DNA from 3 places in the Bradyrhizobium sp. CCBAU 45389 genome. Region 3 is predicted to be linked to each of the others. Evidence: riboswitches for the same ligand, from Rfam matches in the RefSeq annotation. Region 3 holds a riboswitch; each other region holds the start of a gene.
The links. A riboswitch is a leader RNA that binds a small molecule or an ion and turns the genes downstream of it on or off. The one in region 3 is predicted to bind cobalamin.
Positions count from the first base shown of each region.

Region 1: it holds a riboswitch for cobalamin, as region 3 does, so the genes downstream of both, XH79_RS07865 (ribonucleoside-diphosphate reductase subunit alpha) here and XH79_RS03360 (TonB-dependent receptor) in region 3, are expected to answer to the same signal.
Region 2: it holds a riboswitch for cobalamin, as region 3 does, so the genes downstream of both, metE (5-methyltetrahydropteroyltriglutamate--homocysteine S-methyltransferase) here and XH79_RS03360 (TonB-dependent receptor) in region 3, are expected to answer to the same signal.

Region 1 is NZ_LBIY01000066.1:3,225-13,095, reverse strand. It holds gene XH79_RS07890 (hypothetical protein) at 1-422, opposite strand, end outside; partial or broken gene XH79_RS07885 (ATP-binding protein) at 443-673, shown strand; gene XH79_RS07880 (hypothetical protein) at 847-1,197, shown strand; gene XH79_RS07875 (GNAT family N-acetyltransferase) at 1,955-2,596, shown strand; partial or broken gene XH79_RS07870 (transposase) at 3,033-3,179, shown strand; cobalamin riboswitch at 3,305-3,474, shown strand; gene XH79_RS07865 (ribonucleoside-diphosphate reductase subunit alpha) at 3,579-5,522, shown strand; gene XH79_RS07860 (ribonucleotide-diphosphate reductase subunit beta) at 5,513-6,586, shown strand; gene XH79_RS07855 (hypothetical protein) at 6,883-7,131, shown strand; gene XH79_RS07850 (outer membrane protein) at 7,865-8,638, opposite strand; gene XH79_RS07845 (AidA/PixA family protein) at 9,308-9,862, opposite strand.
Region 2 is NZ_LBIY01000084.1:89,902-99,772, forward strand. It holds gene XH79_RS14840 (carbonic anhydrase) at 1,153-1,896, opposite strand; gene XH79_RS14845 (thermonuclease family protein) at 1,905-2,603, opposite strand; gene XH79_RS14850 (nodulate formation efficiency C protein) at 4,166-4,888, opposite strand; cobalamin riboswitch at 5,674-5,876, shown strand; gene metE (5-methyltetrahydropteroyltriglutamate--homocysteine S-methyltransferase) at 5,977-8,322, shown strand; gene XH79_RS14860 (hypothetical protein) at 8,869-9,075, shown strand; gene XH79_RS14865 (hypothetical protein) at 9,081-9,551, opposite strand.
Region 3 is NZ_LBIY01000002.1:768,144-778,014, forward strand. It holds gene XH79_RS03335 (ABC transporter permease) at 1-447, shown strand, start outside; gene XH79_RS03340 (hydroxyisourate hydrolase) at 676-1,011, opposite strand; gene XH79_RS03345 (MFS transporter) at 1,038-2,234, shown strand; gene XH79_RS03350 (amidase) at 2,215-3,582, shown strand; gene XH79_RS03355 (PepSY domain-containing protein) at 3,736-5,157, opposite strand; gene XH79_RS03360 (TonB-dependent receptor) at 5,170-7,524, opposite strand; cobalamin riboswitch at 7,640-7,841, opposite strand; gene XH79_RS03365 (histidine phosphatase family protein) at 7,914-8,486, shown strand; gene cobT (nicotinate-nucleotide--dimethylbenzimidazole phosphoribosyltransferase) at 8,479-9,531, opposite strand; gene cobF (precorrin-6A synthase (deacetylating)) at 9,542-9,871, opposite strand, start outside.

The DNA.
Region 1 (9,871 bases), on a different contig from region 3:
TCGTTTGAGCAATCTGGGTTTGCGTCGCGGTCGACAGATTCGGCCACAGGCGCGGAATGTCGGCCGTCGGACGGCCGGGTGGATTTGCCAACGTTGGCAGGGGTCGATACGCAACACGACCCGGGAGTGGTCGGTGGGTCATCGCGAATCACCTTCTCGTCGAGAAGGCTCAGACTCGCTCTCAAATGTTGCATCAATGGGATCAGCGTGCGTACACTGATGCGCGGCAGATCGGCCGCGTTCGGGCGGGAAGCGATCGACGTCTCGGCAAGGTCCGTCGACGCGATCCGAACCCCCCGCCGCCGTCCGTCCGGCAGCGCGACAACGACGTAGGCGGGACCGCGCCCCGACCGCTCCTTCAGCACCTCAAGCCTGTGCCCGAACAAAAAATGATGCGGGTCGGTGATCGTGACGTGAGACACGACCCGTTCCAAAATAGAGGTACTCTGCCGTGTTCGGCGATCCCGTGGTCGCCACCGCGATCCTCGACCGGCTCCTGCACCACAGCCACGTGCTGACGATCCGCGGCGACAGCTACCGACTCCGCGCCAAGAGTGGCCTCATCAAACCGCCGACCGCCGGTGACGGCCGTCCGGTCGGCTCCGCCTCCCTCCGTCCCGTCACCGGCGGAAGCGACCATCAAACGTCCGATGGTGGGGGCAGTTCTTCATGACGAAAAGGGGGCAGTTCCGGATGGCGTTCGATAGACTATGCTCAAGGTTGAACCCGGGCCAACTCAGCATCAAGGGCGGATAGATCCCTACCCATTCTGGGGAGGTCTTCGCTACATTGCCTTCTGATATGCTGCCCCGGCGACTACAGTTTTCCAAGACAGAACGAAACAACATGACTCACCACGTGGATCTCGGACCTGGTGTGGCAAGCATACCAGCGCCAAGAAATCTTCCAAACCGTTCCGATCAGGGAGTGAGTTGGAACAAGACCTATGAAGCCATCAACGCTTGTGGCCAAAAACCTCTTTTACGAGAATTACTCGCGCAACTACGCCAGCCTGCTGTCTTTCCCACTATGGCAAGGATCGCGGCGGATACAACTGACCTGGGCGTCAACTTCGACGACGGCACGACAGCAACGTTTTCGCTCGATAGCGCTAACGCCGTTGTGCGAGCGATCGACACGCCTGACGATCAATCAAGGCACGAAAGCTCTCGCGCGATCCCAAGTTGCGTTGTTTAGTAGGTCGACGGCGGCAGCGTCTTGGTATCCAGTCGCGTTGCCTTGATCCGACAATCGCGAATCGCGGCGATGATGCGCCGAGAGCTGTTGGACACAAGAACATCAAGGAGCGCGGACAACATGCGATAATTGGAAAGCTGCTGTACTACGCATATGAGTCTCGCAGACGAAAGCTCTCTCTGCCGGTGACCGCGGACACGACGTTGGCAATGGAGGTTTCGCACTTAGCATGTGTTTTGACCAAGAAACTTACGAGAACCGCTCAATACGAGACGAGGTGATGATTCCTTGCCTAGTCTGGACCTCGACGCGCGACACTTGGCTAGCTGTTTGCTCGTGCCGGAGCCCGGTTCAGGCAGCCATCGCCCGATGTTCGCCATGCCCTGACTTCTTCGCACTTGCAATCTCAAAGGCGTCCTCATGTCATTCCCTTCGCGGACGGTTGCAGGCTGCCGAACCGTGTCGACCTTGAGAACGTCGGAGCTTCCTTTGGGAAGGGCGGGGCGGGTTCCAGATAGGGCGTGGAAGCGCAGAAGCCCGCCAGGAATATGTAGATCCAAGCATTGCCGACCAAGGAGCCTTCGTCCGAAGTGGCCGTCAACGTCAGCCGTCTGAGACAGGCGGAGATCTCGGAAGGGAAACCAAATGCACCCGGCGGGTCCCCGTCGGTGCATCCATTCCGCTCACCGTCAGACGCGTCGATGCCATGCTCCTCCTTGGAAGGCCAATGCCAAAACAGAGCCCCGAAAACGACATCATGACAGAGGAATCAGATATCAGATCTGCGAACGCAAACATTCGTGCAAGCACTGTCTGGACCATTGTGCTCGGCTTTGCCGCGGATCCGTTGATGCGTTGGAGTTGGCCTGACCCAAGGCAATACCTTAGGAGCATGCCTCAGTTCATTGACGCCTGTGGGGGCCGAGCATTTGCACATGGCACAGCCTACGTCGCGGGAGAGATTCGTGGCGCGGCCCTGTGGCTGCCTCCCAACGTGCAGCAAGATGAGGAGGCATTGGATGCAATCATGGCGCTATCCCTGCGCCCGGAGATTACCGAGGATATGGCACACTTGCGGCGGAGAATGGCCGAACATCGTCCCCACGAGCCACATTGGTATCTGCCACTCATTGCCGTCGATCCGAACTGGGTCGGAAAAGGGCTTGGCACGTTGCTGATGAACTACGCCCTTCAACGATGCGATGAGGACGGCATTGTTGCCTACCTCGAAAGCTCGAACCCTGAAAACATTCCCTTTTACCAACGTCACGGCTTCAAGGTCGTTGGTGAGATACAACACGGTTCTTCGCCGCCGCTCACGCCAATGTTGCGAACGGCTTCATTCCGACCCAGCAAGGCCGCGCCGCCGGATCGGCTCGTCACCCAGACTCAAGCATAGCTCCGCCTCATCCCGTTAGGATTGATTGCCAATAACCTGACATGACCGCGTTCGGTCAGGACGGCTTATGTTCGCGGCCAGACAACTGAGCACGTGAGACGGCTCGCCCGGCCTGCGAAAAGCATACGAATCGCCTCTTCGGCAAAGTTGGCACGTCTGATGTGAGAGCTGGCGGGGTCAAATCCACTAAGCGTGGGACATTGCCACGGGCGGCTGCATCGATTGCGGTCGGGCTCCAGACAATTTCTGATCTAAGGGCCACAGAAAGCGATGAATGGCGAGACGCGTATGGCTACCGAAACCCGATCCGGCCCAACTCAATTCGCGGACCGCGAACCGATCGATGCCAACATTCAGGATGTCCAGGGTTGCTGTTCCCCTGTTGGAGAATTTGCGACGCCACTTCCAAAGGCTTGAGCACATCTTGGCCGATCGCAGGCGCTGGGTCGTCGAGCGCACCTTTGCGTGGCTCGGCAGATGTGGGCATCTCTGCAAAGACTTCGAAGGTTCCGCCGCTACCGAGCTCGCCTGGCCGCTCGTCGCCCATCTGAGGCTCCTAACTCGCCGATTGGCCAGGCCTTGAGACATCTATGCTTTTTGAGTGAGGCTCTCAGGACAGGCGCTCGGCGAATTTCGAACCTCGACCTCGGGGCTGCTCCAACTGGTTAACTTGACTGTGCCGTCTTGACGAGTCTGGGCAACGGCTTCTATATGTGGTGTCGTCGTGGTTTTCAATTCGCATATATGGTGGCACGGAGTTAGGGGGAACCCATTGCGTCGGCAGCGGCTATTCCGAGGCATTAGCGCGACAGCGCTGGGAAGGCCGACAGCCGCAGCGACCCGCGAGCCAGGAAACCTACCGCGACAGAACCCATGTCCTCGGGCGGGGTGCCCGGTGGGTCGCTTGCAGCCGGGGACATTGGCCCGGTCTCCTCGCAAGTCGTCCGCACGGTCCCAGCCCCCAAATATCACGGGGTTGCCGATGTCGGCGTCTTACGATTTCGATCAGTATGGTCATCTCATTGAGCTGCCGAGTGTGCGGCAGCCCCCAGCGCAGGCAAAGCCTACCACACCTGAACTGTGTCTTGTGCAGCCCCCAGCATTGCCGGCTCCCCTGCCGAGGCCCCCCGCGCGATCGCCAACTCCGTCTGACCTTTCGCTCGATCGGTCGCGCGACGACCTGCTGACCTCGTTTGGTAGGCTGACGCTGACCGACCGCTATCTGCTCGCCGGCGAAGGCCTCCAGGACATGTTCGCCCGAGTGTCTTGCGCCTTCGCGGACAATGTTGCGCATGCCCAACGTCTATATGATGCGATGTCTCGGCTGTGGTTCATGCCGGCCACACCGGTGCTCTCCAACGGCGGCACGACGCGCGGCCTTCCGATCTCGTGCTTCCTTAACTCAGTGTCGGACTCGCTCGAAGGCATCGTCGGCACCTGGAACGAGAACGTCTGGCTTGCTTCCAATGGCGGCGGCATCGGCACCTACTGGGGTAATGTTCGCTCAATCGGCGAGAAGGCGAGGGGCGGCGTCACCTCGGGCATCATCCCGTTCATCCACGTCACGGACGGCCTCACGCTGGCGATCAGCCAGGGCTCGTTGCGGCGCGGCTCGGCGGCGGTCTATCTCGATATCCACCATCCCGAGATCGAGGAGTTCCTCGAGATCCGCAAGGCGTCTGGTGACTTCAACCGCAAGAGCCTCAACCTACATCACGGCATCAACGTCACCGACGAGTTCATGTGTGCCGTGGGCGCCGGCACCGCATTCGCTCTGCGCAGCCCGAAGACTAACGAGGTCGTCCGCGAGATCGATGCCCGCCAGCTGTGGCAACGCATCCTTGAGAACCGGCTGCAGACCGGCGAGCCTTATCTCTTGTTCATCGACACCGTGAACCGTGCGCTCCCCAAGCACCAGCGCGAGCTCGGCCTCAAGGTCTCGACCTCCAACCTGTGCAGCGAGATTACCCTGTCGACCGGCATCGATCATCGCGGCGAGGAGCGCACCGCGGTGTGCTGCCTGTCGTCGCTCAACCTCGAGACCTGGGACCAGTGGAATGAGGAGCCCGGCTTCATCGAGGACGTCATGCGCTTCCTAGACAACGTGCTCACGCACTTCATCACGGTGGCGCCGGACGGAATGAAGCGTGCCCGCTACGCCGCCCTGCGCGAGCGCTCCGTTGGCCTCGGCGTCATGGGCTTCCACTCGTTTCTCCAGGCCAAGGGCATTCCAATGGAGGGTACCCTGGCCAAGTCATTCAATCTGAACATGTTCCGAAAACTCCGTCGCGATGCCGATGCGGCATCCGTGGCGCTCGCTCGCGAGCGTGGCCCGTGCCCGGATGCCCTGGAACGCGGCGTGATGGCGCGCTTCAGCCACAAGATCGCAATCGCGCCGACCGCCTCGATCAGCATCATCTGCGGCGGCACCAGCGCCTGCACTGAGCCGATCCCGGCCAACATCTACACCCACAAGACGCTATCCGGCGCCATCTCGGTGCGCAATCCGCACCTCGCTAAGGTGCTGGCCGCGAAAGGCGCCGACACCTCGGCGACCTGGGAGTCGATCATCGCGCACGACGGATCGGTCGCCCATCTCGACATCCTGTCGGAGCACGAGAAAGCGATCTTTCGCACCGCCTTCGAGATCGACCAGCGCTGGATCGTCGAGCTTGCCGCCGACCGCGCCGCGTTGATTTGCCAGAGCCAGTCGATCAACCTCTATCTGCCGGCCGACGTCGATAAGTGGGACCTCCACATGCTGCACTGGACGGCGTGGAAGCGTGGGGTGAAGAGCCTCTACTACTGTCGATCAAAGTCGATCTCGCGCGCGGCGTTCGCCGGCAAGATTGCCGGGGATGCAACGCCGACGCAGCAGCCGGCGCGGCAGCGCACCGACTATGAGGAGTGCCTCGCATGTCAGTGATCGATCTGTCGCGCGCCGATCCGCGCACGTTGATCGGCAAGGGACGCGTCGGCCTCCTTGACTCGGCCGGCAGCTACGACGTCGATCGCTATGCCTGGGCTTACGAGTTCTGGAAGCGCCAGCAGCAGACCCACTGGATGGGCGAGGAGGTGCCGCTCGGCGCCGACCTCAACGACTGGGCTTCGGACCGCGTCACCGACAGCGAGCGCGCGCTGCTCACCCAGATCTTCCGTTTCTTCACTCAGTCGGACATCGAGGTCGGCGACAACTATTTCAAGCGGTACATTCCGATCTTCCAGCCACTCACCGTCCAGATGATGATGGCCGCTTTCACTAACATGGAGACGGTTCATATCGACGCCTATGCCCTGCTGCTCAAGACGCTCGGTATGCCTAAGACCGAGTTCGAGGCATTCCGCGGCTATGCACAGATGCGCGCCAAGGCGGACTACATGCACGAGTTCGGCGTCGACAGCGTGGCGGATGTCGCCCGTACCCTGGCGATGTTCGGCGCCTTCACCGAAGGCATGGCCTTGTTCGCCAGCTTCGCCATGCTGCTCAACTTCCCACGCCACAACAAAATGAACGGCATGGGACAGATCGTAAGCTGGTCAGTGCGCGACGAGAGTCTCCACTGCGAGGGCATCATCAAGCTATTTCACGAATGGCACCGCGAAACCGGCGCGGTGACGCGCCCCGTCCGCGACGACATTGTCGACGTAGCCAAGACCATGGTGAAGCTGGAGGAGAACTTCGTCGAGCTCGCCTTCGGCCTTGGCAAGATCGAGGGCATGCTGCCTGAGCATATCCACGCCTACGTCCGCTACGTCGCCGACTGGCGACTGGCCCAACTCCGGATTGCCCCGGTCTTCGGCTTCTTCGAGGCGAAGGAGGGCGGGTTCACCCAGCTCAAGGCGCATCCGCTGCCGTGGCTCGTCGAGATTCTCAATGGCGTCGAGCACGCCAATTTCTTCGAGCAGCGCGCCACGGAGTACTCCAAGGCGGCGAGCCGCGGCAGCTGGGACGGCGAAGACGGGGTGTGGGCGACTTTCGGCCGTATCTAGCCCATTTTATTCATGCTAGCGGCATTGACAGCGGCAGGCGCCGGTAGTCGTCGCCGTCACCCGCCAGCATGACAAAGGCATACAACCGGACCTCCTCATCGTGGCGTCTTGATTGCAGCGCGACAAAACCGGACACACAGATGGTTTGTTGGGTTAAGCCGGTACATGCGCCCCATTGCTGATGGCGGCTAGGGTTTACAGTATTTCCGCAGGTCGGTGAGGTGGGTCTCGTCAACCACCTTCATGAAGTCAATCAGCGCAACACGGCTACGCCCTTGAGCAGACGAATGTTCTCAATGATCGCCACGGCCGCCCCCCTCGTAGGGCTAGAGGGGATTACTATCACGCAATCGGAAGTTGTAAAGAGGGGCAACCCTGTCAAAGCGGGGCATCTTCATTGCAGCCCGGTCGGATCAGGCAAACCGATTTGTTCTTCATCCCCCTTCGCGCTTGATTTCGTCGCCGACCCACTGGCGGTCTTCCTCGGCCGTGGCTTCGCGGAGGTGATCTACTACGAGCAGACGCTGGCAATGCGGCTCGGATGACAGCCGCGTTTCTGCCCTAACACAAGAGTTCCGCTTCAGCGCTGCCGATCCACCTCTCGAGATTTTGCATCCGCTCTCCGAGGCGCTCCCAATTGATCCGCGCCAGCGGGGGTTCGGCAGGCTGATCGGGCGCAGAGATCGACAGCGACGATGACGCAAGCCATCACGTCGTCGACGTTATGTCCCACCCTCGCACGAGCGCCGCTTCGACCGCTCGTCGGCCTTTCGTCCGAGGTGGCCAGTGCGGCCTCGACCTGGTCGACCAAGTCGTAGCACGAAGGTGCGCCCGGCTCGCATTTCAGTGCGCTGCCTGTGCGATGAGCGTGCTGCGGCCGACCGGAACGATTGTAATCGATGACCTGTGTCTCCCTAAGCGAGGGCCGGGTTAACTACGACGGTCGACAAAACTATTTTTTGCCTCATCATTCTCCGACGGCCGGAAAGCCGACGGTGATGCAGGTGGAGGCACGGGGCCGGGAAATCGGCGCAGCCAGCCACTAAGCGGCTGGCGTTCGACCACGGCAGCACGCTTGAGTTCGCCGCGATCTTCGCCGTGGCGCTGCGTCATAACCAGATCAGCCAGATTCCTTTGAACCACGCCTAACCAGCTCGAGCCGATGTACCGACAAGAAGCCGATAGCGCCATTGATGCGAGTCCCTGTTGCCAAGGTTTCTATGCCGCGATGCGGCTCAGGATATTGGTGCGAACCCGCGTCATTTTGGCGAAGATCGATCAATAGGTCGTGGCGATCACGCCACCCCACCGGTAGTTCACACGGACCAAGCCGATATCGACGTCCTGACCGATACGGGCAGTCCCTGCAAAAGTGCCCACCGGAACACCCACGAGTCCGGGTGAAAAAAAGAAATCCACATCCCGACGACCCATGAACAGGTGGTCGTATTCAACGCCGATGGACCAGTTCGGAGCAAAGCCAAATTCAAGGCCCGCCCCTACCGTGCCGCCCCAACGAGTTTCGCTGCCGTTGTCGATAGTGAGCCCGGTCGCAAAATCGGAGACCCGGTATTTGTCACGGACGACTGCAGCCCCACCTCTTACATAGAGCAGCACGTTATTCCAGGCATAGCCGACTTGGCCCGTGAACAGGCCGAATGCATCAAGCGTGGAGTCATCCCGGACGCCTGCGAAAGCAAGGTTCGCGTTGGAGCCCTTGAAATCGGCCCAATTGCCCTGCGCCTCCAGACCGAACACCGAGTTCGCTATTTGCCAGCGGTAGCCGATTTGACCGCCGACCGTGCCTCCCGTCGCATGATGGCACCCCATGCCAACGGGCGGAGCGACGACCACGCCGCCGGCGTTGACCACGTCCCAGCACTGATGCGCAGAGCCGCCACCGCCATTGATGCCGACGTAGAAGCCGCTCCAATCATAGATCGGAATGACCACCGGAGGCGCTTTGACGTAGGAGCGCGCAGCCAGATCAGCGGCTGCGACAGGCGCGGCCAGCGCGATGAGGGCTACGGTGCCCGCCAGCAATTTTTTCATTCTTCTGAACCCCAGTTTCGAATTCGACGCCCCCGACGGGGTATTGACGACGATTGGCACGTTTCCGCCACCTCCATCAACTGCAAGGGTTGGTAGTTGACGGGGTCGCAAGCGCCGCCTGAGCGGCCGGTCGATGGGCAAAGTGCATGTCGGGTCGGTCGCGGATGCTGTCCGCCGACTGTTGATTAAGTGGCATGACCCGAAAATGTCTAATCGCGGTTACCCCTCCTGCGCGCCCTTCGAGCACATCAGCATGACAAGAGTCAGCCTCGACAGCGAGTCAGTTTCCTGATTGCAGCTGCTCCGCGTGTCCTCGTTCCGGCCGTATCGACCGTTCGTCGGCCATTGGATGCAAGTGTTCCCGCTTACGGCGAAGCTTCGACGGACGAGCCGCATTCCTCCACTTCGTTCCGGGCGGACGATGCATCCGCAGTAAGACGGAGGCGTGTGTAGGGGCCGGCGATAAGGCTCGGCGGCGCCGCATCGAGTTAAGAGTCCAGAATTTCTTGCTGCGGCTGGCCTTCTCGATCACGGGCTGTACCCTCGTCGATACATGAAATTTGAGCTGCGAAACGGGCCGAGCGACATCCCGAGAACTGGCTATTCCAGGAGCTCTCACAGAACTCCCAGCCGAGTTCGGGATTGAACGACCGCGCTCGGAGCGGCCGACTACGGCACCTCCCTGAGACCCGAGATGTTGATCTGGAGACGCCATCGGAAGTATCCCAGCACCAAGCAGGCCTTGTTCAAGACCATGAAGTTCAGATCGCAAGCCGCCACGCCATCGGCCAGCACTTGGCTCTGCCAGAAATGGTCGTCGATGCTTTGGTTGCCCGGCTGCAACAAATTCTCGAAGTTGGGCGTCGCGACGGTCAAGGCTCGGCGCTGGACAAGCTCAAAGGGGGAAAGGACATCAGCGTGTTCCTGCGCGATCCCATAAAACACGACGATATGCTCTCCTCTCAAGGCCAGGGCATTTCCACGGATGCGCAGATGGACGCCAGGCCTGACGGCCAGATCGAGATGGCCGTCATTGCTCCCGAGTGGCCCGCCATCGCGCGCGGCCAGGACATAGAGATGCTCACTGTCGACGCGTACGGGCGCATCGGGCGAGAGACTGACATTCGGATACCGTGACAGCAGCGTCTCGGCGTCGACGATGATGAGAACGGCAACGTGAGACTCGGAGCGCTGGCTCTTGGTTGAGGGTCTGTCTTTGGCCATTGCTGTTTC
Region 2 (9,871 bases), on a different contig from region 3:
GCGCTTCGGACAGGTTTAGGGAGTATTCGAGAGTCGCCAGCAACACACGAGCTATCTACGTTCTGTCGTACCGGACGCAAGAGATCGACGCAGATTCCTTTTCCTGGCCGACTCTTTTGCGGCCGCTGGCGCCTCTTTCTTCGGCGGTTTTCCAATGCTTCCGATCTTTGCCGAGCTTGCCAAAGTCGCGCAGCCACTATCCCCGCACGACGAGCATTGCGACAGACCAGGCACCCTACGTTCTGAAGCTAGCGCTCTGTTTCGCACTGAGCGACTTTCTGGCTGAAGAGCCTGCTTCCGGAAGCGCTCGGTTGCCAGATCATTTCCTGCTCCAGACGCGGTGTGCGACGCTTAAATCATTGTTGCTGGCCCACCGAATTCACCTAGGCGGATAGATCTAGCTCATTTGCCGAGTCCCGCAGGCACTAAGAACCTGAGAGTCGAACTCGTCATGGAGGACGGATAGTAGATTGTCCAAGTGGTCGGTCGTGCGATTGTGTGGAATGTCAAGCAGAGCGTATGCGAAATCGTAGCGAGAACAGTCATGCCTTCAACGGCACCGTCAATGTGGGCCGCATCCTTGGCGGCGAACGAGACGACCTAACAAATGATTGATGAGCGGCTGAGAGTGTGAGGTCGCGGTCTCCTAAATCGATCAAGAAGGGCTGTCCGGTACTGAGGCGGATAGCATGTTTCTTTACAGCCCCAGGGCTGCCAGTCGTGCTGGTGGTTCTATCTGATGTTCAGCCCTGGCTGAGCTTGGTAAAGCAGGACCATGGATGGTTTGCCCGATCTGGGCTGAGAAGCTCTCGTAATCGTCGCGTGCTCGGGAGTTCAGAGGGCAATGTTTTTCATTGCGATCTGCTGACGGAACCACCTCTATTGGGTCGGCAACTCAATCTCGAGGCATGAATGCCGTCGGACGCGCAATGTGCGTTTCTGGATGCTGGCCGCGCGTTGCCAACATGAGTGCGTAGAACAAGAGCAGAATTACGAGGCCACGCATACCGAAGGGCTTCCCGAAGCCATGAATATTGTTGAGCGGATGGTATCCGGCGCATGTGTTGCAGACGATGGACCAACACAGCAGCGGAGAAGAGAAGTTCTGCATCAGACGGCAGATGATTTGCCGCGGGTGTGAAGGTGCAAGCGTCAGCTCACAATATCGACCTTGCCGGTGTCGATCCGATACAGGCCCCCGACGACCTTCAGTCGGTTCTGCTCGAGTGCGGCGTTCAGAATAGGGCCCGTCGATTTAAGTTTGTTGACATTATCGATCACATTTTGTCGGGTTGCGTGAGCAAATGTGTCGCCGGCTTGCTGTAGAGATGCCTTCACTGCAGGAGCAAGTGCGGTGACCAGGGATGAAATGTGCCCCGGCGGCGGCTTATCTTGATGGAGAGACTTGATCGTGGCGTCGATCGCACCGCAATGATCGTGGCCGAGTACAAGAATCAGCGGCGTGTTCAGTACTGCGACCGCATATTCCATACTGGCGAGCGTATCATCATTAGCGAAGTTTCCGGCGACGCGGCAGACAAATAGATCACCTAGTCCGCTGTCGAAGACAAGTTCGGGCGCCACGCGAGAGTCGGCGCAGCTCAGAACCGCCGCATATGGATTTTGGCCCTCAACTAAGACCGGACGCTCGCGCCTGAAATCGTCGACTCGTGATGCGCCCTGGACAAAGCGATCGTTCCCCCTCAGCAGCCGCTTCAGGGCAGCATCTGGCGCCAGCAGGTTGTCTGGCTTGGGCGGGCCTTTTGCTTCCTTCGCATCGACAATGCCATTGCCGAACCGCAGGGAAACTGCCAAAGCCGCGAACACCAACAGCGACCGGCGCGAACGCGCTATCTTGGTTAAATGGTACATGTTTGGAGTATTGGCTGCATGCATGTGTCGCCTCATCGCACGGCCTTACGCCACCCGGTGGCTTCGGCTTCCGCTTCGCTACAGAGCCAGCGTTCGCCGCGCCTCTTCGTCATGTCGATTTGGTCGTAACTAGGTTGCCCTGGCAGGTGATAAATGCGCTCGCCGCTGCGCTCGTGAATGCCTTTTATCAGGCACTCGGGGGACGGCGGTTCCGATAGCAGATCGGATCCGAGAAGGACTTCCTGAGCGTCGATCGGAACCAACGTCGCGCCGACGATAATCGTGCCCCTATTGCGGCGAGGCCAGTCCCAGGGCGCGATGAACGCCCCCGACCACAGCCCCGCATGGGCTGTGCTCGCCACCAACTCATAGACAGAGTAGGTATGGCGAGATGCACCAGCCGATAGTGCCCAGCCGGAGCGTACCATCCAGGCGTTCACATTCTCACCTTCGATGAAACAGCTGCCGAGGGCTCGCCTGTACTCGTCGGCTCTTTGGGTGTGACAATCCCAGGTTCGCCCATTCGAATGCTTGATGAGCTCGTCGCGAGCAGCTACGCCGCAGGCCCATCTCCGGCCCTGGGCGTCGAGGCAAATCTGGTCCGTCTCAGGAGCTCCGATACCTGAGAGCCGAACGTTGGTGTGCTCGATCTCGATAGTATTGCCGTCGAGGATGCGCGGAACACCGCTGAGTGTCGCGGCGCAGACCGGAGATGTGATGAGAGCGAGCAATGCGCATATGATTCCGCGGTGCGTCATCCCGAGAATAACCTTTCGCTCCTGATCCATGTTCACGCACGATACGGTGCCGATACATTCGACTGCCGACCGAATGATATCCGCTATCCCGCTGGCTTTTTCGACGTGCTTTATGAGAGCTTCGCGAAGCTACGACCTGACGCTGCGTAAGGATCAAGAGATTTCTTCCGCATTGCGTGCGGCGTTATTCTTCGAGCATCGACGGCTCTCTCACTGGGAGCGCACTGTACGCTCTCGACCTGAGAAGAAGATGGGCGTCGGACCCTGACGAACTCGCGCTGATGGACAAACCCGAGCCTCGGAATGTTGTCTTTGCAAAAAGTTGCCAGCTATGAAGCGTTGGCGCTCGCGGTCCAGTCAGGCGTGGAGGAGCAACCTTGCTGTAGTTGGTGACGACTTCGATCGGCAAACTGGACGCTGCCGACCCTCCCGACTAGGACAATGAAGTTCGCCCTAAGTCTTAACAGAAAAAAGATGTTCAAGAAGGTTCTGGTCTGAATCGCTCTGACGGATTTTAGAAAAAGGACGCAATGGAGTGCGAGCCTCAACGCTCGCCGCACAAATGAACCGTTCTTGTTTGAGCAAACCGCACAAATCCGGTCCCTTCTTACGCCCGACCAGATGATCGCTGATGGCAATCGCATTGGGGCTTTTGGCTCCTCCGCGCTGCGCCGTATTCCGTTAAGCGCTAGCTCCCAAACGTTTGTACAAGGACTGAATCATTTATGACTGAGGCCGCGCGACGGGCGGCCGCTCTTTGGTAGGGACGTTCCCCGCGATCTCAACGTGCATACCCAGGAGCGCTGGCATTAGCGTGCGTTTGCTCCACAAATTGTAAAGGCTGCGATATTGAGGCCCGGCTTTGCCGTAGACGCGCCGGAGAAGGGGAGGCGGCCCACGTGTTCGGACAATCGCGAGTACCATCCTGGTGCAATTCAGTGCGAGGCTTGAGTCTACAATACGCGTTGCGCATCACCGCACTCGGGGCGGATAGCTTCGGTGCGGCTGCCGACTCAGGCTGCGCATCATACTTAAGCACCTCGCTGCACTATTGGAATGACATGGTCGCGGCCGTTCGGGAAGTACCGGTCTTTTGTTGCGCGCTTGAACTGGATGGCCGACTCAGAGCCGAATTCGCAATCAGAGACGGTGCCAGGACGGATGGAGCAGAGCTGAAGACGCGCTTTCCCATGCTTCGAATCCGGATCTATGCGTGCAGACGAATGAGTGCGAGGAAAGCTAGCGGCCGAGCCAGTCTGGTCCTCCACGTTCTCGCGTACCGCCCCGGAGCTTCCCGCCCTGCGCACTCGGAAATGGGCAGGCGCTCAGCGGGTATGCCAGGGTCGCTATCGCTGCCCCGTTCGCGGTAACTTCCTCGTCGCTTTCGTCTCAGCACTGGGCCCTTGGTGCCGCCTCGAGCCGATATGCTTACGGTTGCGGAGCCCTAAACAACAGAGCGGGTATGTCTGCAGTAGGCTCCGACGCGCCCGGCCATGGACGGGCTGCGGCGCGATATTGCGCTGCAAGATGGTTTACTAAGGCCTCTGCTCTCCTAAGTCTTCCTCTTCCTTTGGCTCGGTAGGTTGGAACCAGGAGCCAGGAGGGAATTTCGCGATGCGCTTGGCAAAGGAGGATTGTGGCTCCCAATCAGGTCCTTCGCTCTTCTCGAAGGAGATGACCCCATTGTGTGTAAAATAACGTGGTCCTTGGATACTACAGTTCACCACGAGCAGAATGCGCCACATATCACCTTTCTCGGTCGGCTTGTCATTCCGCTTCGGTAGGTAGTCCACTCCAACAGGATCGATGATAGTGCAGCGGCCGTGCCGCAGAAGATCGCCGAGCTGGCCTTGCGGCGTACTCACAAAGTTGAAGTTGGTCGGATCATGCAGAAAGTTAAGATTTGCGCCCCGTTCGCCATCTGCGACTTCAGTGGCGATCAACGAGAGCGCCAGGGCGCGCCAGCCCAACTCCATCGGCTTCGCATACGTTGAGGCGAGTTCAATCGTACCGTCGGGCGCGACTTTCCAGGCGATAACGTACTGTTCGTCCGATTTGTTGTCCCGGTGCCTGGTCCACGAAACGAAAACAAAGTCGTTTTGGCCAAGTTCAACAACGCCCCACATTTGAGGGACGAACTGGGCCACCATCGAAACATTGGAGATGATTTGTTCGATCGTCTCACCATTTTGCGCTCGCCAAGTTGACTTGAGTCGTTCGACAATGGGGCTGTCGCTGGCGCGAATATTGGTGCTCATGGCAGCCGGCCAGGCGAGGCAGATTAGAAATCCGCCCAGGCAAAGCCATGGCGCTGCTCTTCCAGACATTCTCTTCATAACCCTCAGCCTATCGCGTTTCATCCAGACATCTTTCAAAGCGGGCAACCTTGAACCTGCTATGAGCGAGCGCAAGAAATGTCCCGAGATGCTAGGGGGCACCGCTCTCCCGCGCCAGCAGGCGCTCCCCTCTATGTCACGCGCCGCTGACTTCCCTCGCCAGCGACAGCGTCAATTGGCTGAGCTGGACATGCCCAGCAGGAGGAGATTGGGCATGCCGAGCGATTGCATTCTTCGTGCCAGGCAATAGACAGAAATTTCCACGATTTCTGTGTCCCTCTTGTCGACTTTCCGACCTGCGCCCGTTTCGATGTCTTCATTCAGTGTATCCGCCGCAGCTGTTGTATCCTTGTGCCTTGGCCTATTCGATGTAGATCCTTTAGTCCGAAAACAGCTGGCCAACGGAGGTGCTGGGCGAGCCTCTGGAAATCGGAAGCCGCATCGCCAGTATTCTGCGCGAAACAGCGGTACTCCCCGCCGGCAAGCTGCTTCTGTCCCTTTCATCGGTCTGGCGCGCCGCATCGCCTCGACGCACCTCCGATGCTCATTGAGACATCTGACAAAGACATGTCTGATTACTGCATCTCTGATTGGAGAATGTCTCTAGATGGTGGTGAATCATACACATGCACGCTCATTCGCCTAGCAAATGTCGCAGATTGGCTTGGCACACAATCTGAGAGGTTGACGGAAGAGTTCTCCTGCCGATAATCCACGGCCGTCGAGGTTCTCCGGTGCCCATTTAATCCGGAGCTAAGAGGGAAGCCGGTGCGAATGCCGGCGCTGCCCCCGCAACTGTAAGCGGCGAGCCGCTGTCCAACGATGTCACTGAAGCCTCCAAGGCTTCGGGAAGGCCGGACAGCAGCGATGACCAGCAAGCCAGGAGACCTGCCCCGACAAAATATTGGTCCACGGGCGGGGTGTCTCGGTGGTGCGCCAAGCAGCCGTCGCACGCGCGACTCCCCTGCCTGCGTCCGCCATGGCCTCTGTCCCCAACAGGGGTTGATGCTATGTCTCTTCGCTCTCTTCCAATCGCTACGCTCGGAACGCCACGCATCGGTCCAAGGCGTGAGCTCAAACTCGCTCTCGAAAGCTACTGGGCCGGAAAGATCAGCGAACAGCAGTTGCACGAGGACGCATCCGGCCTGCGCGCAGCGAACTGGGCTCGTCAGAAATCTCTCGGCGTCACTATCATTCCGTCGAACGACTTCTCGCTGTATGATCAGGTGCTCGATACAAGTGTCATGGTTGGGGCCATCCCGGAGATCTACGCCTCGAAAGGAGAATCCGTTTCGCTCAAGACGTACTTCGCCATGGCCCGCGGATCACAATGCGACGACCAGGATGCGAGTTGCGGTCAGAGCCCACGGGGATCTGGCGCACCCGCGCAGGGAATGACCAAGTGGTTCGACACCAACTACCACTACATGACTCCCGAGTTCTACAGGGGACAAGCGTTCAGACTGTGCTCTCGCAAACCCATTGAAGAGTACGAGGAAGCAAAGGCTCTTGGCTTTCAGACCCGCCCGGTCCTGATCGGGCCGGTCACATTCTTGAAGCTCGGCAAGAGTGCCGATAGCGCGTTCCAGCCCCTCTCCCTTTTGGATGATCTGATACCGGTCTATATCGACGTTCTGCATGAATTGGCCGAACGAGGGGCTAGTTGGGTTCAGCTTGACGAGCCCTGCCTGGCCCTTGATCTCGATGAGGCGGCGCGAAAATCTTTGCTACATGCCTATAACCGGTTCGCAAAGGAGGGACCGGCCATCAAGATCATGGTTGCCAGCTATTTCGGCGCGCTAGGCGACAATCTAAATACTGCCTTGAACCTGCGAGTTTCCGGTCTGCACCTCGATCTTGTTCGAGCGCCAGAGCTATTGGATCAAATCATTGCTGAGGGCCGAAGAGATCTCATCATGTCGCTCGGTGTGATCGACGGCCGGAACATATGGCGCTCGAACTTGTCGTCGCTCCGTCAGCGGCTGGATCCAGCGATTGCGAAGCTCGGCAGGCACCGTGTGCAGCTCGCTCCATCCTGCTCGCTGCTTCACGTGCCGGTCGATGTTGAACTCGAGACCGGGCTTACGTCCGAGGTCAAGAGCTGGCTTGCTTTCTCGGTTCAGAAGATGCGTGAGCTTGCGATCCTGGGGCGGGTACTCGCAGGCGACCAGAATGTTGGGCTAGCTCTTGCCGATTCGGAACGCGCTGTGACTGCCCGCCGGACTTCGCCGAAGATCCATGATGCCAATGTCGCTGTCCGGATGAGGACGATCGACCAGACGATGCGCCGGCGCGCCAGCCCATTTGCCCGCCGTTCCGAGATCCAAAGGAAACGCTTTGGACTACCAGATTTTCCTACCACGACGATCGGATCGTTTCCACAGACCACAGAGGTCCGAAATGCTCGTGCGGCGCATGCGCGAGGTGCGATGAGCGACGAACAATACGACAGGTTCCTCAAGGAGGAGATAGCCCGCGCCGTACGTTGGCAGGAAGACATCGGTCTTGACGTCCTCGTGCACGGCGAATTCGAGCGTAATGACATGGTGCAGTACTTTAGCGAGCAACTCGCCGGCTTCGCATTTACCAGGAATGGATGGGTACAGTCCTATGGTTCGCGCTGCGTCAGGCCCCCGATCCTGTTTGGGGACGTAGTACGGTCGAAGCCGATCACCGTGGAATGGTGGCGCTACGCGCAATCACTAACCAGTAAGCCGATGAAAGCGATGTTGACCGGACCGGTGACGATCCTGAACTGGTCGTTTGTTCGCGATGATATTCCTAGAAGCGAGGTCTGCCGTCAGCTTGCGCTCGCGATCCGCGACGAAGTCCGGGATCTCGAGAATGCCGGTGCGGCCATGATCCAGATCGACGAAGCTGCACTCCGCGAAGGATTGCCATTGCGCCGATCGGACTGGAAGGCATATCTCGATTGGGCCGGAGATTGCTTCCGCATCTGCTCATCGGGAGTTGCCAATCAAACGCAAATCCATACACATATGTGCTACTCTGAGTTTAACGATATCATCGCTGCGATCGCTGCAATGGATGCGGATGTCATTTCGATCGAGTCGTCCCGCTCGAAAATGGAGCTACTGGATGCATTCAAGAAGTACGAATATCCAAATCAAATCGGACCTGGCGTGTACGACATCCACTCTCCACGCGTTCCCGAGGCGGGCGAAATGAAGCAGCTGATGGTGCTAGCTCGGACGCGTTTGCGGGATTCGCAGCTTTGGGTCAATCCGGACTGCGGCCTAAAAACGCGTAAATGGGAGGAGGTTCGGCCTGCGCTAACCAACATGGTCGCTGCCGCTCGCGAACTGCGCGCTGCAGCCTATCCGCAAAACCATTGATCCCGAGCCCGGGTCTGTTCTCGCCAAAGCTAATTCGCTTGTGGCCATTTGCGCTTTCCACAATGTCGAGGCAAGCCCTGGCGCCAACAAGAATGTCCGGTCCATTTCGTGGACCGGGGAAGGTGCAGGGTCGGAGGAACGACGGTGACGCGTCGCGCTACTTTCGTCGGCCGAGGGAGAATAGCTGATGGTTCGATCAAGGCGACAACATTCGCCAAAGGATCTGCGCCTATTATAAAGCACGAGTTTATCGCAGCTAAATTATGCGGTGGTATGCGACCGTACAGCCTGAGAGTTAAAAATCTACACCGACGTTTGTCGCTCCTGAGCACGATGGCAACGGTTGCGACAGCAACGAGAAAAGTCATGCTTGACTGAAAGCAAGGCACCCACCACGCTTCGGTCTGCTCGGAGATGATTCCCGTCAGGCTCGCTCATTCGATCGACGCTGCATAGTTTCCGAAGAGCGCACGGCAGGGCGGTCCCCGCCCAACTCACGCCAGTCCATTTTGCAGGATAGCGCCGCTATCGCGGCCAGATACGCCAATGCGTTGGCTGCACGGCGACGTGCTTTCCGGTATTCGCGTTGATCCATCCGCCGAAGACCCGACGGCAAGGAAAGACAACCCGGTGAATCGAATTACCCTCGATCACGGCAATCTCCAGATCCTGATCGTGTGGCGGCACCGTTTCGAGCCGCTCCCAGATCAGATCGCCATTGGATCCTGGTCGGTGTTCATTGCTGCGGGCTGACAAATTCAGATAACCTTGTGAAGACTACGCACGTTACTTGGGTTCCGCGCGGACAGGCTCGGCCCGATATCGCGCGGACGGCCCGGGGTGTCGATCGCGTTAGCCGCGGCGATAGGGCTAATCGGCCATGCGCTGTTGTGAACAGAACACGATCCGCTCGCGAACTGAAACATTTTGACTTCCGCCACGAAAGAACGCCCGAGCTTCCGTCGAATCGATCTGATCAGCTCAAGAACTCGGTTGTTGGTATTTGTAGCTGTACCGCACAAGCTAAACTGGACTGCAGCTCCAGCAATCTGGCCCGCGGCGGGGTAAATGGTCCGGCTTTCTGTCATGTCACGTCCCTTATTGGTGAGACATTCCCTGTCCTGCGGCGTCATCCTGCTGGGTGTGTGGGTGAGCTCGGCCGCGCCCTCGCGCGCGCCGCGCAGCCCATCCAGCGAGAGCGCAAAGACCTCGGATTCGCTTAACAGCATTAGGATGAGCGTAGCTCCGCTCGGAGCCCATAGTCGGGCCGGTCCGCAGGCCGATAAAGTAGACGCCGTCGCGAGCGGCGCAACCTATCATGTGCAGGTCATTGGCCCGCGGCTCGGCTGCGCCCGGCAGCAGTCCTAAAAAACGGTCGCTGGTACCCGGACATGAAAGCATCATGGGCGTCAAATCTTTCTGTCTGCCATGCGTCTGACCTTACTGGAAGATACTTCTATCAGGACGCAGCCGCCGTAGCGTTGATGCGGGTCAAAAAGTGGTGCGTGCCCGTTCGGGATTGGTCGAGCTCGAACGGACACAACGAGCC
Region 3 (9,871 bases):
CTTGCCGCCCTGATGCTGTTCTCGCTGGTCGGCCTGCCCGTGTCGCCGCTGACGCTGGTGATCGGCCACACCGTGGTCTGCGTGCCCTATGTCGTGCGCAACACGGTCGCAGCGCTGGCCCAGCTCGAGCCGACCCTGCTCGAAAGCTCGGCAGTGCTCGGCGCGAGCCGCCTCTACACCTTCCGCCGCATCGTGCTGCCGCTGATCCGGCCAGGCATCATCGCCGGCGCCTTCATCGCCTTCATGTCGTCCTTCGACAACGTGCCGGTGTCGCTGTTCCTGCGCGATGCCGCGACCGACATGCTGCCGATCCGGATGTGGCAGGATCTCGAAGGCAAGCTGGATGTCACCATCGCCGCGCTGTCGAGTGTGCTGATCATCGCCACCGTCGTGCTGGTCGCGGTGATGGAGCGCGTCACTGGGCTGTCGCGGCGACTGACGAACTAAGAGCTGATAGGCTGAGCCTCGCCGGGGAGGATTATCGCATATGAGTTAGTAAGGCCTGAGCAAGCGCCTCGTCCTTCGAGACGACCGCTCCGCGGTCTCCTCAGGATGAGGCTTGGCGGCAGTTTTGCCTGCCGAACTACCGCCACGTACTCCGTCCTCATCCTGAGGGCCCGCCGGAGGCGGGCGTCTTCGAAGGATGGCCGCAGGCAAGCTTCCCGCCACGTTTTTCTAGGCTCCGCGGAACAGCGAATAACCCCAGCGCGTGAATTTCAGCGGCAGATGAAAATGCTCCTCAACGTTCTTGATGCGGAAGCGGAACGGCGTCACGGTCAGGAAGCCGTCGCGCTCGCCAAAGAACTCGCCGAGATGAAACAGCACCTCATACTCGCCCGCCGTCACGCCTGCGCCTTGCGCAACGGAATGATCAAGCACGCCATTGGCACCGAGCCGCCCGTCGGCGATGCGCTGGGAATCCGGATCGATCCGCCAGATCTCGACGCGCAGTCCCTGCGCGGGCCGTCCGCTCGCCACATCGACCGCGTGAATGGAAATGCCGCCTGCCACAATGTTCCTCCCATGAGCACGCCGCCATGGTAGACGGAAACACGGCCCTTCGGCCAGCACCCGCGTTGCTGCCGGCCCTGGGGGCGATGACCGCGCTTCAGGCCCTCGTCGCGCTCGCCTTGTTCGCGCCCGGCGTGGTCGCGCCCCGCGCCCATATCGAGGTCTGGCAGCTCTCGATGTTCTCCTGCGCGGTGTTCGCGGTCGGCATCCCCGCCTCGTTCTGGGGCGGCGGCTTCATCGCGCGCCTTGGCTCGCTGCGGATCGCAAGTCTCTGTGCGGCGGCCATCGTCGCCGGCATGGCATTGGCCTCGCTCGGATCGAGCGCCGCGTTGCTGGCCGCGGGCCTCTGCCTCGGCCTTGCCATGGGACCCGAGACGCCCGCAAGCGCAGCGCTGCTGGCACGGCTCGTCACCGCCGAGCGGCGCGCCTTCGTCTTCTCGGTGCGCCAGACCGGCAACCAGATCGGCGCGGTCTGCGGCTCGCTGGCCCTGCCCGCGATCGCGATCTCGCTCGGGCCGTCCTGGTGCTATGCATTGGTGGGCGTCTGCGCGCTGCTCGCGATCGTGATGTTCGAATGGTTGCGGCCGGCCTATACCGGCAAGGTCGCCCCGCCGCCAAAGCTCGATCTACGTGCCCGGCTGGCGCTGGTGACCGCGGACCGGCGGATCGCGATGCTGGCGCTGGCCTCGATGCCGTTCAGCGCGATGCAGGTGTCCCTCAACACGGTCTTCGTCACGCTCGGCACACGCGAGCTCGGCCTCAGCCATATCGAGGCCGGCATGGCGCTCGCCTGCGCGCAAGCCGGCGGCCTGGTCGGCCGTCTCGGCTGGGGCTATGTCGCGATGCGCCTCGACGCCTCCCGCGCCGTGCTCGTCGTCATCGGCCTCGGCATGGCCTTCTGTGCCGCGCTGCTGGGCCTTGATGGCGCATCGCTCGGCCGCAGCGAACAATTCATCGTTGCCGCACTGTTCGGCCTGACGGCGTCGGGCTGGAACGGCGTCTTTATCGCCGAGATCGCCCGCCTGGCACCACAGGACCGGATCGGCGAGACCACCGGCGCAGTGCTGACCGCGTCCTATGCCGGCCTGCTGGCGGCGCCGGCGCTGGTGTCGATCTTCGATGGCGTGGCCGGCCTTGGCGCGGCGTTCTTCGCCTTGGCCTGCCTCGCTCTCTGCGGCACAGTGGCGCTGATCTGGGGAGGCCATGACAAAGCCAGCACATAGCGCCCGCGAGATTGCGGCCGATGTCGCGGCTGGACGGACCAGCGCCGTCGAGACCGCAAAGGCCGCGCTCGCACGGATCGAAGCAGCCAAGGCGCTGAACGCGGTGGTCACGACCGATCCCGCACGCACACTGGCCGACGCGGCGGCGGTCGACGATCGCCTGCGTGCCGGCGCGACGATGCCGCTCGCCGGCGTCCCCGTTATCGTCAAGGACAACATCTGGGTCGGCGGCTGGCGCGTGACGCAGGGCTCGCGCCTGTTTGCCGATTTCATCGCGCCACGCGATGCCATTGCGGTCGAGCGCCTGCGCAAGGCCGGTGCTGTCATCGTCGGCACCGGTGCGACGTCGGAATTCGCCAGCAAGGGCGTCACCACCTCGCAGCTGTTCGGGCCAACGCGGCATCCGCTCGATCCCGCGTTGACACCGGGCGGCTCATCGGGCGGCCCGGCCGCTGCGGTTGCGGCCGGCCTCGTGCCGCTCGCGATCGGCACCGATGCGGGCGGCTCGAGCCGCAGGCCGCCGGCCCATGTCGGCGTCGCCGGCTTCAAGCCGTCCTACGGCGCAATCCCCTATGGGCCCGGCTTCGCCGAACCGTTCTTCGGCCTCTCCGTGATCGCACCGATCGCCACTGACGTCGCCGACATCGCGCTGGCCTTCGAGGCCATGGCCGGCACCGATCCACGCGATCCGGATTCGGCTGTCATCACGCAAGAGGCCGAGGACATCGCCGGCCTTCGCATCGCCTTCTCGCCGCGCCTCGGGCTCGACGTTGCGGTCGACGACGTCGTCGCCAATGGGCTGGTTTCCGTCATCGCCCGTCTCTCCGCCGCCGGCCTGCGCATCATGCAGCGCGATCCCGTCTGGCCGGCGGGCGCGACGGAAGAGGCCATCATGCCGCTCCAGCATGCCGGCCTCGCTGCACTCTATGGCGACACCTTCCTCAAGGATGCGACTATCTTCGATCCCGACATCGCAAGGCAAATCGAGCGAGGACTGTCGTGGACGAGCACAGACGTTGGGGGAGCGTTGATCGCGAGCGCGGCGATCGCCAATGCCTTCGCGGCCTTCTTCACCGAGGTCGACCTGCTGCTCACGCCGACCGTCCCTTGTGTCGCCTGGCCGTTCACCCAGCTCGGGCCCGACACGATCGGCGGCCGCGCGGCGAGCCCGCGCGCGCATGCGGTGTTCACGCCGTTCATCAATCATGCCCGCCTGCCGGCGATCTCGCTTCCATGCGGGACCGACGCAAACGGGCTTCCGTTCGGCCTCCAGATCATCGCCCGCCGCGGTCAGGACCGCACGCTGCTGCGCGCGGCGCGGCAGATCGAGGCGCAGCTGCGGGCGTAGCTTCGAGCACGCGGCTATTTCGGAATAATAGCAATATACCCCTGTTTTGCCCGACGGGTCAAATCGCGGCGATGCCTGCGTAAGCCGTTGATTCCATTATGGCCGGCTACTGTGCATGGGGTTGTTTTCACACTTTTTGTTTGTCGGGCTCCCCTAGCTGGCGAAAGACAGACGCAGCCGCCGCCAGCCGATGACGATTCCGGTGATCGAGAACACCAGCCCGAGCGCGCAAAGGCCGACGATCAGCACATCGCGCAAGCGCGGATGCGCCATGAGGATCGGAAAATCGAGCGTGTGCAGCGCGCTATAGAACCAGCGATAAGCCCGCCGCGACGCATCCAGCCTTTGCAGCACGCGGCCATCGGCGCCGTCGATGTCGAACCAGACATCACCGCACCGCGAGCGGTAGACGGGCGCCCCGGGGACGGCGGACTGTGCGGGATAGTCGTCGTTACCCGCGAGGATGGAGGGCGCGTCGCAGCCCGTCGCAAGCCGCATCGTCAGAGTCGCGATCTCCTGTGCGCTGAGGACCGGCGACTCCGCACCATCCGGCCGCACCACAACCTGCGTGTCGAGATCAATCCGCTCGCGTCGATAGAGCTTGCCGTCGAAAGCGAACCATTCGACTTCGCGGGTCAAGGACGAGATGGGATTCCGATCGGGTGACGGGACCATCGTCCAGTCCGGCGAAGCATTGATCACGCCATCCTCGGCCGGGCTCACCTGCCCGCGCGAGAACAGCCGGCCGTGATCCATGGAGAGCCATCCGCTGAAGATCCAGGTCAGCACGAAGACGGTCGCTGCGAGGCCGATGACATGATGCAGGGCGTGCCAGCCGCGATACGGCGACGAGAGCTGGCGTCCCCGCATCTTCACACGCACGATCCCGAGCACCGCACCCAGCAAGGCTGCGAACAGGGCCAGCAGCGACAGCGTCCAGACTACGCGATCCCAGAGCTTCCAATTGCTTCTCAGGATCGTCGGATAGATCCAGTGCAGCACGCTGCCGACGAGATTCCAGCCACGCTCGCTTCGCGTCGTATCCAGCACGACCTCGCCGGTGCGCGACGAGACGTAGACCTCCGTGCCGGCCGCATCGCCGAGAGCCACGCGTAACAAGGGCCGGTGTCGATCAAAGCCGTTCGGTACGCTCCATTGGTCGTAGTCCGCATGCGCAACGACCGCCGCCTGCGCGGCATCGAGCCCGCGTTGACGCGCATGCGTACCCGCGATGGCGAGCGCGACCTCAGGCGACCGCACCGAGGCATCCTGCCCATCAGCAGCCCGAACCGCGCTCAGGCGCGAGGGCCCTGACACGACGTAGACCGGCCCATCGCTCCCTTGGATCAAGCGCACACGCGTAGCATCGGCGATCCCGCTCGCAATCACCGCATCGGCAACCGTCATGGTCGCCTGCGCGCGCCCCACCGGCGCCAGGCCGGCAACCCGCTCCGCTTCCGTCAGCGACGGAAACGGAACGAAGTGCATCACGATTCCGGTTGCGAACCACATCGCGAACAGCAGGCAGAATGCGACCCCGAGCCAGCGATGCAGCAGGACGATCGCGCCCATCATGCGGTCAGCGCCCTACCATTTGAACGCCGCCGAGATCTCGTAGGTGCGCGGCGCGCCCAAGAGGATCTGGTCGGGATAGAACGGATCGCCCCAGATCGCGTAGCGCTTGTCGGTGAAGTTGCGCACCCGGAAGGTCAGGCGGGCCTGGTCGACGGCATTGAAGACGGTCTTCGGGATATCGACGAAGGCATAGACGTCGCCGACCGTGTAGGCGTTCATCGTCACCGTGTTGGCGTCGGTGTTGTAGCGATCGCCGACGTGCCGGCCGACGATGCCGAGCTCCACCGGCCACGGCGTGAAGAAGCGATACGACGCGCCGGCATTCGCGACGATGCGCGGCACGTTCGGCGGCGTGTTGCCCGAGAACGAGCCGCCGGCGAAATTATAGTCGGCATAGCGCGCATCGACATAGGCGATGTTGCCCCACAAACGCAGCGGATCGATCGGCCGCACCGCGGCGGCGAGCTCGACGCCCTTCGATTCCTGCCGCCCGGCGATATTGAGCGCCTGCCCGCCGGCCGCCGCATAGACGTTCTTGCGCAGGATATCGTAGGCCGAGAACGACCACTCCGCCCTATTGTCCCAGAACAGATGCTTGACGCCGGTCTCGTAGGTGCGCGACGTCGTCAGGTCCAGCGGCTGGGTCGGCAGCAACAGGAAGATGTTGTTGGCGGAAACGTCCGCGCCGGTCGCATACTGGCTGAAGAAGGTCAGGCCGGGCACGGCCTCCCAGGTGTAGCCGATGCGTCCCGTCACCGGCGCCCAGTCCTTCGTGAACGGGAAGCCCGCCTTCACCAGGCCGTTGACGTCGGTCGAGTTGCGGTCGAGCCCGATATGCTCGACGCGCAGCCCGCCGACCAGCGCGAAGCTGCGCGTCAGCTTGAGCCGGTCCTCGAACGACAGCGCCTCGTTGTCGATGCGCGCGGTCTGCTGCTGCGTCGTGAGCAGGCCGTAGAAGCCGCGGTCAGGATCGACCAGCGAAACGGAGTCGCCGGGGAAGTTTGCGGCGCCCGGCCTGACAAAATCGAGGTAGCTCGACGAGAGCGTCGTGACCATCCGGTTGTCGAAGCCGGCGATGTTCGCATCCCATATCAGGTCGGTGATGTTGCCGACCAGCCGCTGGCTATGCGCAACATAGAAGCGCTCGCGATCGACCAGGTTCGTACCAGAGTTGAATGCCTCGACCTCGTTGTTGAACCAGGTGCGCTCTGCGCCGTAGCCATAGGCCTGGCTCTTCAAGGTCAGGTCGGGCGCGAGCTTCAGTTCAAAGCCGCCGCGCAGCCAGACTTCCTGCCCCACGTTGCGGTTGTCGAGAACGTTGTAGTTGGTGTTGAAGGTTCGATCGTCGATGGTGACCGCACCGAGATTGGTCTTGTTGTAGTTTGAGACGTAGTTGCCCGAGACAATCCCCGTTGTCGCATGCGAGCCGCTGAAGGCGACCGGCACCAGCGGCGCGCCCCAATAGGCCTTCCCGCGATCCTCGCGGTACTCGATCGCGCCCCAGACCTTGAGGCTGTCGGAGATGCGGTAGTTGAGCTGGCCGGAGACGTCGAACGTCTTGGTATAGGTGTCGTCGACAAAACCGTTGAGCGAGGAGCGGCTGATGTCGAAGCGGTAGTCGAGGCCTTGAACGTTGGTGCTGCCGCCCGAGCCGTAATGCGCACGGAACGAATTCAGGGAGTCGTACGAGACGTCCGCTTCGTTCCGGATCGCTCCGGTGTGCGGTTGCTTGGTGACGAGGTTGATCGCGCCGCCGGCGGCGCCCTCGCCCGAGATCAGCGAGGCCGGACCCTTCAGGAATTCCACGGCTTCCAGGTTGGCCGTGTCCATGATCCGCGAGGTCATGTTCTGCGGGCCGATCTTGATGCCGTTGTAGAGCGTGTTGATCTGGCTGTTGGTGAAGCCGCGCATCGAGAAGCCCGCCGGCTCCCCCGGGGCGTCGCCGGAGGTCACGCCGACCGCTCCTTGCGCCACCTCGGACACGGTGCGATAGCCCTGCTCGCGCATGGTCTGGGCCGAGATGACTTCGACGGTCGCCGGTATCTCCCGCACGGTCAGCCCAAGGCGCGAGGCGCTTTCCGCCACCACATTGGTGTTGAGCGGCGTCTGCGCGGCTGCGGCCGGCACGGTGGGTTTTGGCGCGACCGATGCCGCCGCAGGTCTGCGCGCTGCCGCGCGGCGCGTGCTCTGGGCTTCCCGGGCGGCCGGTTTGGCCGGCTTGCGAGATTGGGGCGATACCTCGATCGGCGGCAGGGCTTCGCGGGCCTGCTGCGCCAGTGCAGCAGGCACATCGAGAACGGCAAAGGACGTGAGCGCGGCAGAGGCAAGCAGGACGCTGCGCGGTCGTACGATACGGATGGAAGACACGGGTCTAGACCTCGGTATGACGTCAGTGGCACGTCACAGCGAACGAGGTCTCACCCCGGGCTTGTCAGCCCTACGATGAAGCCGAATGTCTGTACTCCCCGACCGACATCTTCGCGTGTGACCACGGCTGACGGCAGGTCTCCTGGCTCGCGGGTCACGACCGCTTCGTCGCCTTCCCGGGACCGAGGACCCAGTGGCTTCTGACGAAGGATTATCCGCTCACAGTTGCGGGGGCAGCCACGGCATTGGGGACAATTTCCCCGCACCGCATTCCCTTTTCATCCCCTCTCGGGGAAACCGTCGCGAGCATCTAGGATTACCAGCAAGACAGAGTCAATGTACCAGTTGCAGCGTTATTGCCACAGCGATCAACTTCCCTGGAGATAAGTATGGAAGGCCCGACCTTCCTCTGGCTGATCCGACATGCACCCGTCGACGGCGTCAAAGGAACGATCCATGCCGCCGATGCACCGGCGGACCTGACCGACCGCGCGCAACTGGAAGCGCTGCGGTCGCGCCTGCCGCGGGATGCTGCGAGCTATGCGAGCCCTGCGCGGCGCACGATCGAGACGGCGCGCGCGCTGGGGCTCGAACCGGTGTTGATGAGCGAATTCGGCGAGCAGGATTTCGGCGACTGGACCGGCCGGCGGCATGACGAGCTCGCAACGAGCAGTGGCGAGGCCTACACACAATTCTGGAGCGACCCTGCGCACCTGAGACCACCGGGCGGCGAGAGTTTTGGGGATCAGGTCGCGCGCGTCCGCCTGGGCCTGTCGCGGATCGGAGCCGGCTCCGCAACGCTCGTCGTGCATTCCGGCACCATCCGTGCCGCGCTCTGCATCGCGCTCGATCTCACACCGGAAGCGGCGTTGCGCTTCGTGATCGATCCGCTGTCGCTGACCAGGATCGATCGGCTCGCGGCCGGCTGGCGGGTGGTGTCCGTCAATCAGCGGGTCAGCTAGGCCGATCCGGCACATTGGCCTGCGCGAAGGTCGCCATGCCGTTATGGAGCGCGCAGGCCGACCGCACCAGCGGCAGAGCGATGGCGGCGCCCGATCCCTCCCCGAGCCTGAGATCGAGGCTGATCAGCGGCTGCACGTTCAATGCGCGCAGCACCAGCCGATGCCCCTGCTCGGCCGATTGATGCGAGGGCAGCAGGAATGGCTGGCACGACGGATTGAGCCGCACCGCCGCCAGCGCCGCGACCGACACGATGAAGCCGTCAATCAACACGGGGATGCGGCGCTGCGCGGCCGCAATGATGGCACCCGAGATCGCCGCGATCTCGAGGCCGCCGACGGCACACAGGATCTTTTCGGGCGACGCGCCCGCAGCGCCATGACGCGCAATCGCCGTATCGATCACGCGCGCCTTGTGCGCCCGGCCGGCCGCATCGACGCCGGTGCCGCTGCCCGCGATCTCCTCGGCGCTGATCCCGAGCAGGCTCGCGGCGATCGCCGCTGACGTCGTGGTGTTGCCGATTCCCATCTCGCCGAAGATCAGGAGATCAGGCTGGCTGGCCTCGGCACGCGCAACCGCGCGCTGGCCGGCATCGAAGGCGAAAGCCAGCTCTGCAGGCGTGAGTGCGGCCTCGACGCTGAAATCGCGGGTGCCATTGCGCGGCTTGTCGGTGACGATGCCAGGCATCGCCCCCTGCGCCAGCGTGCCGGCGTCGACGACTTCCAGGCGCGAACCCAGCTCGCGCGCCAGCACCGAGATCGCGGCGCCGCCGGAAGCAAAATTCGCCATCATCGCGATGGTGACGGCTTGCGGATAGGCCGACACACCCTGCGCGACGATGCCGTGATCGCCGGCGAAGATGATGATCGGCACGCGCGCGGCGCGCGGCTGCTCGGTCGCCTGCAGGCCGGCGAGCTCGATCGCGAGCTGCTCGAGCCGACCGAGCGCGCCGGTCGGTTTTGTAAGTTGCGCCTGACGTGCGATCGCCGCGTCGCGATGGATCGCGGAGACATCGGGGCATTTCCGGGTGACCCAGTCGGGGAGCATGCTGCCTCGCTTACGGCCTGCGCTTGAGAATGTAGCTGTCCATGATCCAGCCATGCCGCTCGCGCGCCTCCTGCCGCACAGCGACGATGCGCGGACCCGCGTCAGTGAGCGGGCCGGACATCACGATCTGATCGGGCATGCCGAGATAGGCGCCCCACCAGATATACAGCCCGGCCGGATCGAGCGACTGGAACGCGGTGCCGCCGTCGAGCATCACCACCACCGTGTCGACGCCCTGCGGCCAGCCGGCCTCGCGCAAGCGACGGCCTGTCGTGACCAGAAACGGCTCGCCGATGTCGTTGAGCGGCAGCGCATGCGCCGCGCACAAGGCCTGGATCGA